DNA from 3 places in the Streptomyces sp. NPDC058051 genome. Region 3 is predicted to be linked to each of the others. Evidence: riboswitches for the same ligand, from Rfam matches in the RefSeq annotation. Region 3 holds a riboswitch; each other region holds the start of a gene.
The links. Region 3 has a riboswitch for thiamine pyrophosphate ahead of ACFVUT_RS32440 (thiamine ABC transporter substrate binding subunit). Riboswitches for the same ligand answer to the same signal wherever they lie in the genome.

Region 1 (3,270 bases), on a different contig from region 3:
CCGGCGCCCGCGTCGAGAATCACCGGCACCCGGGCCTGCTCGACGATCAGCCGGAAGTTGTGCGGATTGCGGATGCCGAGGCCGGAACCGATGGGGGAGCCGAGCGGCATCACCGCCGCGCACCCCACGTCCTGGAGCCTGCGGGCCAGCACCGGGTCGTCATTGGTGTACGGCAGCACGGTGAAGCCGTCGTCCACCAGGATCTCGGCGGCGTCCAGCAGCTCGATCGGGTCGGGGAGCAGAGTCCGCTCGTCGGCCACGACCTCCAGCTTGACCCAGTCGGTGCCGAGCGCCTCGCGCGCCAGCCGGGCGGTCAGCACGGCCTCGCCCGCGGTGAAGCAGCCCGCGGTGTTCGGCAGGACGCGAATGGAGAGCCGCTGGAGCACGGAGAGCACCGAGCCCTGCACGGTCGGATCGAGACGGCGCATCGCGACGGTGGTCAGCTCGGTGCCGGAGGCGGTCAGGGAACGCTCCAGGACGTCGAGGCTGGGAGCCCCGCCCGTCCCCATGATCAGCCGGGAGCAGAAGGCGGTGCCGCCGAGGGTGAAGAGGTCGTCGGACATGCTCAGCCTCCCTGGACCGCGGTCAGGACCTCGACGCGGTCACCGTCGCGGAGCGTGGCGGTGGGCCACTGGCCGCGCGGGACGACGGTCTCGTTGACGGCGGCCGCGACGCCGGAGGGCGCGGCGGTCAGCGTGGCGACCAGCGCCTCCAGGGTGGTGCCCGCGGCGAGCGGACGGACCGCCCCATTCACGGAAACGGAAACGGAAACGGACACGGAATCGGGGGCGGGCGCGGAGGCGGAGGCGGAGGCGGAGGCGGGCGCGGAATCGGAGGCGGGTACCGGCTCGAAGTCCGGCGTGGACGGGGAGGCGGGCACGGGCTCGGAGCGATGTGCGGGCGCGGTCATGCGGGCTGCTCCTGACGTACGGAGACGGCGGCGGACGGGAAACGGCGCGGCGTGAAGGGGAGGGCCGGCTCCGGCAGCTCGCCGCCGGCCAGGAGGTCCGCCATGACGTCACCGGTGACAGGGGTCAGCAGCACCCCGTTGCGGTGGTGGCCGGTGGCGAGGTGGAGACCGGGCAGGGCGGTGGGGCCGAGCAGCGGGGCGTTGTCGGGGGAGGTGGGGCGCAGACCGGCCCGCGTCTCGGCGAGGGGCAGTTCGGTGATGCCGGGAACCAGCTCGTGGGCGTCCCGCAGCAGTTCGTAGACGCCGCCCGCGGTGACGGTGGTGTCCCAGCCCATCTCCTCGCTGGTGGCGCCCACGACCAGTTCGCCGCTCTCGCGCGGTACGAGGTAGACATGACTGCCCCGGACGACGGCCCGGACGGTCCGGCTGAGGAAGGGCGCGTACGCGGTGGGCACGGTCAGCCGCAGCACCTGCCCCTTCACCGGCCGGACCGGCGGCACGACCTCGTCCGGAAGCCCCGGGAGCCGGCCGCTGAGGCTGCCCGCGGCGAGCACGACCTGGTCGGCGGCGAGCTGTGTACCGTCGGCGAGCACGGCTCCGGCGGCCCGGTCGCCCACCACCGTCAGCCGCTCCGCCCAGCCGCGGTGGAAGACCACCCCGGCCCGCTCGCAGGCGGTCAGCAGCGCGGCGGCCAGTCGGCGGGGATCGATCTGGTGGTCGCCGTCGACCCGCAGACCGCCGCGGACGCCCGGCGCGAGCATCGGCTCCAGCCGACGGCATTCGCGGCCGGTGAGCCACTCCGACTCCAGGCCCGAACGTCGCTGCAGGGCATGCAGCTCCCGCAGATGGGTGCGGTCGTCGGCGTCCAGCGCGACGGCCAGGGTGCCACAGGTCCGGAAGCCGGTCTTCTGCCCGCTCGCCTCTTCCAACTCGGCCACGAAGGCCGGATAGCGGGCGGCGGAGGCGACACTGAGAGCCAGCAGCATCTCTTCGCCGTAGTGGAGTTCGGTGACGGCGGCCAGCATGCCGGCCGCCACCAGGGCGGCGCCGCCGCCCGGTTCGGGATCGGCGACCGCGGTGCGCAGTCCGCGTTGCGCGGCCCGCCAGGCGGTCACCAGACCGATGATCCCGCCCCCGATGACGAGGACGTCGGATCCGTTTCCGTTCCGAGAGGAACGCATGGGTCCGTTCCGAGAAGAACGCATGGGCGTCCAGCCCCTCCCTTCGCCGGCATGACCCGGATCAGGTTCGTACGGTCGGAGGCCGCCCCAGCCTCCCTCTCAGCCCGGTGCGTCCGGGCTCCCGCGAGTGTCTTACCGTGGCCACCCTAAACCCCGCCCCGTCATGTCTTTCGCGGTCCTGCAACGGGACCGCCGGCCTCCGGGCCCGGCATGACGGTTGCCCCCTGTCGACGACATGACCCGGAGGTGGTGTCACCGGGCCCGGAAGGTGTCGGCACAGACGCTGATGAGAGGCACGGCCTGTTCCGGCAGGACCAGCGGTGGGAAGGGGAGTCGCAGGAGGACAGCGGGACGAGCACGGTGGGAGAGCCGCCGCTGTCCTGACGTTCCGTCACGTGCTTAAGGTGTACGGGTGAGCGAGCAGCAGCAGTCAGACCGGCCGGACCGGCGGGCAGGGCGCCGCGTCGTCATCGTCGGCGCGGGCATGGCGGGTGTGCAGACGGCGGTGGCTCTGCGGGAACAGGGTTTCACCGGCCCCGTCACCCTGATCGGCGCCGAGCCCCACCAGCCCTACGACCGGCCCCCGCTGTCCAAGGCCGTCCTGCTCGGCACGGCCGAAGGCTCCGCCTTCGACATCGACTTCGAGGCGCTGGACATCGATCTGCGTCTGGGCCGCGAGGTCACCGGTGTGCGGCCGGGCGCGCATGAGCTGGACACCCTGTCGGGGCCCGTCCCCTACGACGTCCTGGTGATCGCGACCGGCGCCGAACCGGTCGTCCTGCCCGGCACCGAGGGCGTCCCCGGCGTCCATCTGCTGCGCACCCTCGACGACGCGGCACGGCTGCGGCCCGTCCTCGACGAGCGGCACGGCGTCGTGGTCGTCGGCGCGGGCTGGATCGGTGCCGAGTTCGCCACCGCGGCCCGCGCCGCGGGCTGCGCGGTCACCGTCGTGGAGGCCGCCGACCGGCCCCTCGCCGGCGCGATGCCCGCGGAGGTCGCCGCCCCGATGACCGCCTGGTACGCGGAGAGCGGCGCCGAACTCCTCACCGGAGCCCGGGTCGCCCGCATCGAACCCGGCCGGGTGATCCTCGCGGACGGCCGCACGATTCCGGCCGGAGCGGTCGTCGTCGGCATCGGCGCGCGGCCCGCCACCGACTGGCTGGCCGGTTCCGGTATCGC
Region 2 (3,270 bases), on a different contig from region 3:
CCCGGTACAGCCCCCGAGCACCCATTGTCGGGTTCGCCTGGTGCAACTCCCAGACCGCCGACGTCTGGGTGACCGTCACATCGTCGAGCACCCCGAGCGAACCGATGATCACACTGGCCAGCAGGAGACCGCTCATATCGATCTGCGGATACAGGCCATGGATGAGGCCGGTGCTGTCGTCGGTGTTGCCGGTCAGGCCGGCCCAGCCGATGAAGAGCGATCCGAGCAGCCCGATCAGTAGCAGCGAGATCAGTGTGCCGATCACCGCGACCGAGGTGCGGGCGGTCAGGCCGTGGCACATGTAGAGCGCGATCAGCATGATCGCACTGGCCCCCACCACCGCCACGATCAGCGGATTCGATCCCTGGAGGATGGCCGGAAGGATGAACAGGGTCAGCACGGCGAACGACACGGTGAGAGCGATCAGCGCCATCACGCCGCGCATCCTGCCCACCGCGACCACGACCAGGGCGAAGAGCCCGGCCAGCAGCGCCATCGGGAACTTCCGGTTCACATCCGTCACCGAGTACTGGAGGTCGTGGGGCGCGTCGGGTGCGTACGCCACGACCACTCCCTGACCCTTGCGCAACTGGCGAGGTGCGTCGGGCTGGACGACCTCCACGAAGGTCCGGCCCTTGTCGTGACCGGTCGTCACTTCGACGGTGGCCTTCTCGCACAGGTGCGAGCCGTTTCCCGGCGACGGGGCCGTCGCGCCGCTGGTGGGTGTCTGGGAGGCGTTCACGTCCTTGCAGTCCACCTTGTCGATGTTCACCACCTTTCCCTGCTGGGTCTGCCGGTCGAAGCCGACGCCGGTGCGCTCGTGCGCGGGCGCGCCGCCGGGCCAGAGCACCAGCAGGCCGACGACGACCGCGGTGGTGAACGGGATCAGCACGGCCGCGATGACCTTGCGCAGATGTGTGGAGACGGGCGCGGCAGGGCCATGACTGTGCGAGTGGCCGTGCTGATGGCCCTGCGGTTCGGGGTCGATCTGGGGGGACGTCACCGGCCGATCATCGCAAGAAGAGAAGGGGCCTCTGTTCATGACGCCGGACAGGGCGCTAGCGTGGAGGAAACCTTTTTTACCCGCGGGAGCTCGGAGCACCGGGCTGAGAGGGCGCTGATATCCGTACGTCTGTACGGGAGAGGCTGCGCCGACCGCCGAACCTGTTACCGGGTAATGCCGGCGTAGGGAGTAGGTCTCATGACCACATCGGACGCACGCACGCCTGCCTCGAACCAGAGCGACGAGGCCGGGAAGTCCATCGGCTGGCACAAGGGATACGTCCAGGGCTCACGCCCGGACCTCCGGGTGCCGGTCCGGCAGGTGCACCTCACCAATGGCAAGGACGTGACGCTGTACGACACGTCGGGGCCGTACACGGATCCCGGTATCGAGACCGATGTCCGTCGCGGGCTCGCACCTCTGCGGGACCACTGGATCAGCGCGCGCGGCGACACCGAGGAGTACCCGGGGCGCCCGGTCCGCCCCGAGGACGACGGGCTCAGGCACACCTCGCCGCGTGGCGGACTGCGCAACCTCGACGCGGTCTTCCCCGGCCGGCCGCGCCTGCCGCGCCGCAGCCGGGGCGGGCAACCGGTGACCCAGCTCGCGTACGCCCGCCGGGGCGAGATCACCCCGGAGATGGAGTACGCGGCGATCCGGGAGAATGTGCGACCCGAAGTGGTGCGTGAGGAGATCGCCGCAGGCCGGGCCGTGCTGCCTGCCAACATCAACCACCCCGAGATCGAGCCCATGATCATCGGCAAGCGGTTCCTGGTGAAAGTCAATGCCAACATCGGCAACTCCGCGGTGACGTCCTCCATCGAGGAGGAGGTGGAGAAGATGACGTGGGCGACGCGCTGGGGCGCCGACACGGTCATGGACCTTTCCACCGGCCGCAACATTCACACCACCCGTGAGTGGGTTCTGCGCAACTCCCCCGTGCCGATCGGCACCGTTCCGCTCTACCAGGCGCTCGAAAAGGTCGACGGCAGAGCCGAGGAACTGACTTGGGAGATCTACAAGGACACCGTCGTCGAGCAGGCCGAGCAAGGTGTCGACTACATGACGGTGCACGCCGGCGTACGCCTGCCGTATGTGCCCCTGACCGCCCGTCGCAAGACCGGCATCGTCTCCCGCGGCGGCTCGATCATGGCCGCGTGGTGCCTCGCACACCACAAGGAGTCCTTCCTGTACGAGCGCTTCGAGGAGCTCTGCGAGATCCTCGCCGCCTACGACGTGACGTACTCGCTGGGCGACGGGTTGCGCCCCGGCTCGATCGCCGACGCCAACGACGAGGCGCAGTTCGCCGAGTTGCGCACGCTCGGCGAACTGAACGCGGTGGCCAAGCGGTTCGGTGTCCAGACCATGATCGAAGGCCCGGGCCACGTCCCCATGCACAAGATCAAGGAGAACATCGACCTCCAGCAGGAGATCTGCGAGGAGGCGCCCTTCTACACGCTCGGCCCGCTGACCACCGACATCGCGCCGGCGTACGACCACATCACCTCGGGCATCGGCGCGGCGATGATCGCCTGGTGGGGCACGGCGATGCTCTGTTACGTCACGCCGAAGGAGCACCTCGGCCTGCCCAACAGGGACGATGTGAAGACCGGTGTCATCACGTACAAGATCGCCGCCCATGCGGCGGACCTCGCCAAGGGGCACCCGGGGGCGCAGGACTGGGACGACGCGCTCTCCGACGCCCGGTTCGAGTTCCGCTGGGAGGACCAGTTCAATCTCGCGCTCGACCCGGTTACGGCCCGGGAGTTCCATGACGAGACGCTGCCGGCCGAGCCGGCGAAGACGGCACACTTCTGCTCGATGTGCGGACCGAAGTTCTGCTCGATGAAGATTTCCCAGGACATCCGTCGTGAACACGGCGGTTCCCAGGCGGAGATCGACGCAGGCATGGAGGAGAAGTCGAAGGAGTTCGCGGCCGCCGGTAATCGGGTCTATCTGCCCATCGCGGACTGAAGCGGCACCCGTGTGACGGGACGTCGTCCGGGAGGCCCGGCTTCCCGGACGACGTCCCGTCGTCGGTCCGGGAAGCCGGGCCTCCCGGATCAATCCGGTTCGTGTTCGGGGCCGCCGAAGTCGGGGCTGGTGAAGTCCGGGCTCGTGAAGGTCGGGCGGGGGCCCGCCGCAGGGCCGTCGTCCGGGCTGGAGAAGTCCGGCCGGCTGTACCCGATCTTCGGGATGCGGTTCGCCGAACGATGCGGTGTGCGCGACGCGCGGCCGGCGTCGGGGTCGGCGAGCGCGTCCCGCAG
Region 3 (3,270 bases):
TTCCGCGTTCGGGAGACGTCCCTACTTCACGACCAGCGAGGACCACGACTGGACCCACTGCTCACGGTTCTTGGCGATCCTGTCGGGGGCGACGGTCGTCGGCCTGTCCACCGTCGCGCCGAACTTCGTGAAGAGTTCCGGCAGCTTCGCGCTCTCGACGACCGGGTTCACGAACATGTTGAGCGGCATGTCCTCCTGGAACTTCTTGCTGATCAGGAAGTCCAGCAGGGCCTTGCCGCCCGCCTCGTTCTTCGCACCGTCCAGCAGGCCCGCGAACTCGATCTGCCGGAAGCAGGTCCCGGTGGCGACCCCGGTCGGGGCCTCGGTCGGCTGCGGCTTCGCGTAGAGCACCTCGACGGGCGGGCTGGAGGCGTACGAGACGACGAGCGGCCGGTCTGCCTTGGCCTTCCTGCCGCCGGCGGAACCGGAGAACTCCTCGTTGTACGCCTGCTCCCAGCCGTCGACGACCTTGACGCCGTTGCTCTTCAGCTTCTTCCAGTAGTCCTGGTAACCCTTCTCGCCATAGGTGGCGACGGTTCCGAGGAGGAAGCCGAGGCCGGGCGAGGAGGTCGCGGCGTTCTCGGTGACGAGGAGGTTCTTGTACGCGGGCTTCGCCAGGTCGTCGAAGGACTGCGGCGGCGCGAGCTTCTTGTCGGCGAAGTACTTCTTGTCGTAGTTGACACAGATGTCGCCGGTGTCGATCGGGGTGACCCGGTGCTCCGCGGCGTCCAGTTGGGTGTCGGCCGCCACCTGGTCGATGCCCTTCGCCTCGTACGGAGTGAAGAGACCGCTGTCGAGGGCGCGGGAGAGCAGGGTGTTGTCGACGCCGAAGAACACGTCGCCGCGCGGGGAGCCCTTGGTCAGGATCTCCTGGTTGAGCGCGACACCGGCGTCGCCGCTCTTCAGCACCTTGACGGTGTAGCCGGTCTCGCGCGTGAACTCCTTGAGCACGTCCTCGGAGGCGTTGAAGGAGTCATGGCTGACGAGCGTCACCGTCTTGGAGCCGGAGCTCTGCGTGCCGGAGCCCTTGGTGCCGCCGGAAGCGGAGTCCGACGAGTCGGAACTTCCGCATCCGGCCAGTGCCGTGACACCGAGCGCCGCGGCGACGGCCGACGCCGCGAGCTGCATGGTTCTGCGTGTGGTGCTCATTGTGGATTCCTCCTGGGTTTTGGCCAGGAAGAGACGCGGCCCTGCCCGCGCGAAAAGCGGGCAGGGCGCAACAGCATGAGTTGATGACCGAACTTCCTACCCGGAATGACCCGGGCGAGGTTCAGAGGGTCTGCGGCCTACCTGTTCACGGTGCCGCACTCTCAGCGCTGTGGCGCTCCCCTGTCGGAATATGAAGTTGATTGCAGGATATGAAGTTGATTGCAGGCCCAGGCTACACGGGCCTCCTCGGCCTCAGCGCTCGGCTGCCGCCAACTGCCCGCAGGCTCCGTCGATCTCCTGGCCCCGCGTGTCCCGCACGGTCACCGGCACCCCGTGTGCCGCGATCGCCTCGACGAACGCCTTCTCGTCCTCGGGCCGCGACGCGGTCCACTTGGAGCCGGGCGTCGGGTTCAGCGGGATCAGGTTGACGTGCACCCGCTTGCCCTTGAGGAGTCGGCCGAGCCGGTCACCACGCCATGCCTGGTCGTTGATGTCCCGGATCAACGCGTACTCGATGGAGATGCGGCGGCCGGACTTCTCCGCGTACTCCCACGCGGCGTCCAGCACCTCACGCACCTTCCAGCGCGTGTTCACGGGGACGAGGGTGTCGCGCAGCTCGTCGTCCGGGGCGTGCAGGGAAACGGCGAGGCGGCACTTGAAGCCCTCGTCGGCGAAGCGGAGCATCGCGGGCACCAGGCCCACGGTGGAGACGGTGATACCGCGCTGCGAGAGCCCCAGTCCGTCCGGCTCCGGGTCCGTCAGCCGACGGATCGCGCCGACCACACGGTTGTAGTTGGCGAGCGGCTCGCCCATGCCCATGAAGACGATGTTGGAAAGCCGTGCGGGGCCTCCGGGAACCTCTCCGTCACGCAGCGCGCGCATGCCGTCCACGATCTGGTGAACGATCTCCGCGGTCGACAGATTGCGGTCGAGACCGGCCTGTCCCGTGGCACAGAACGGGCAGTTCATCCCGCATCCCGCCTGTGACGAGATACACATCGTCACCCGCTCCGGGTAGCGCATCAGGACGGACTCGACGAGCGTCCCGTCATGCAGTTTCCACAGCGTCTTGCGGGTGGTGTCGTCGTCGCAGCTGATGTGGCGGACCACCGACATCAGGTCGGGGAACAGCGCCTCGGCGAGATTGTCCCGCGAGCCGGCCGGGATGTTCGTCCACTCGGCCGGGTCGTGTGCGTAGCGCGAGAAGTAGTGCTGCGAGAGCTGCTGCGCGCGGAACGGCTTCTCGCCGATCGCGGCGACGGCCTCCTTGCGCTCGGCGGGCGTGAGGTCGGCGAGGTGCCGCGGGGGCTTCTTGGCTCCGCGGGGCGCGACGAAAGTGAGTTCTCCGGGCTTAGGCATGGTTCATCCAGTGTCGCAGACCCGCCGAGGTCCGCCGGGCGTCGCCCGGCTCAGCGACCGCCAGGGCCGGGCCGTCGCGGTCGTTGTCGGTCGTCCTGGGTTGTCGTCGGCGGCCCCGACGGCCCACAGACGGCCCGGCGCACGAGCACGGCTGGCACGGTCGGCCCGGACTGCGCGACCACCCACCTACTGCCGCGTCAGGCAAATTCACCTTGTTCGGAGGGGCCGACATACGAGCGCATCTGCGCGACGCGGCCGTCGGCCGTGGTCCAGTCGGCCGCGAAACTGCCGGCATGACGCCAGCGGGCACGCTCGTAGAGCTTGATGGCCGCGGTCGCACCGGCCTCGACTTCCAGAACGGGCCTCAGTCCGTGGACCACCGCTTCTTCGACCGCCTTGTCCAGCAGCTTGGCCGCTACCCCTCGTCGGCGAGCACGGGCGCTGACGAAGAGCCGCGCGACAGATATCAGACGCTGGGCGGGCAGCCCGACAGCGGTCGCAAGCGCCGCCCCCGGACGGGCCAGGACCATATGGCCCAGGACCTCCGAACCGTCTACAGCCACCCAAGCGGCGAGCATGCTTCGGGGAGTCAGCCATCCTTCGGGATCGGCAGGCCAATCCACCGGGTAGCGATCTGCCGCGTGAACGGTGGCGAGAGCCTCGGTGCAGCCCGGCATGTGATCATCGGCGCGAGGATGAATCTTCAGTTCATTCATTCCGAGATCCTGGCACGGAGCCGGCCGCGCCGAACTCCCGCTTCCT

Region 1: linked by a shared signal. The riboswitch ahead of thiO (glycine oxidase ThiO) and the one ahead of ACFVUT_RS32440 (thiamine ABC transporter substrate binding subunit) in region 3 are both predicted to bind thiamine pyrophosphate.
Region 2: linked by a shared signal. The riboswitch ahead of thiC (phosphomethylpyrimidine synthase ThiC) and the one ahead of ACFVUT_RS32440 (thiamine ABC transporter substrate binding subunit) in region 3 are both predicted to bind thiamine pyrophosphate.

The regions. Positions count from the first base shown of each region.
Region 1 covers NZ_JBHVRW010000004.1:376,495-379,764, reverse strand. The annotation lists gene ACFVUT_RS09650 (thiazole synthase) at 1-563, opposite strand, end outside; gene thiS (sulfur carrier protein ThiS) at 566-910, opposite strand; gene thiO (glycine oxidase ThiO) at 907-2,091, opposite strand; TPP riboswitch at 2,113-2,226, opposite strand; gene ACFVUT_RS09635 (NAD(P)/FAD-dependent oxidoreductase) at 2,504-3,270, shown strand, end outside.
Region 2 covers NZ_JBHVRW010000015.1:45,886-49,155, reverse strand. The annotation lists gene ACFVUT_RS23110 (YibE/F family protein) at 1-1,003, opposite strand, end outside; TPP riboswitch at 1,076-1,211, shown strand; gene thiC (phosphomethylpyrimidine synthase ThiC) at 1,202-2,977, shown strand; gene ACFVUT_RS23100 (hypothetical protein) at 3,067-3,270, opposite strand, start outside.
Region 3 covers NZ_JBHVRW010000030.1:39,138-42,407, forward strand. The annotation lists gene ACFVUT_RS32440 (thiamine ABC transporter substrate binding subunit) at 22-1,149, opposite strand; TPP riboswitch at 1,225-1,341, opposite strand; gene rlmN (23S rRNA (adenine(2503)-C(2))-methyltransferase RlmN) at 1,402-2,508, opposite strand; gene ACFVUT_RS32450 (GNAT family N-acetyltransferase) at 2,706-3,224, opposite strand.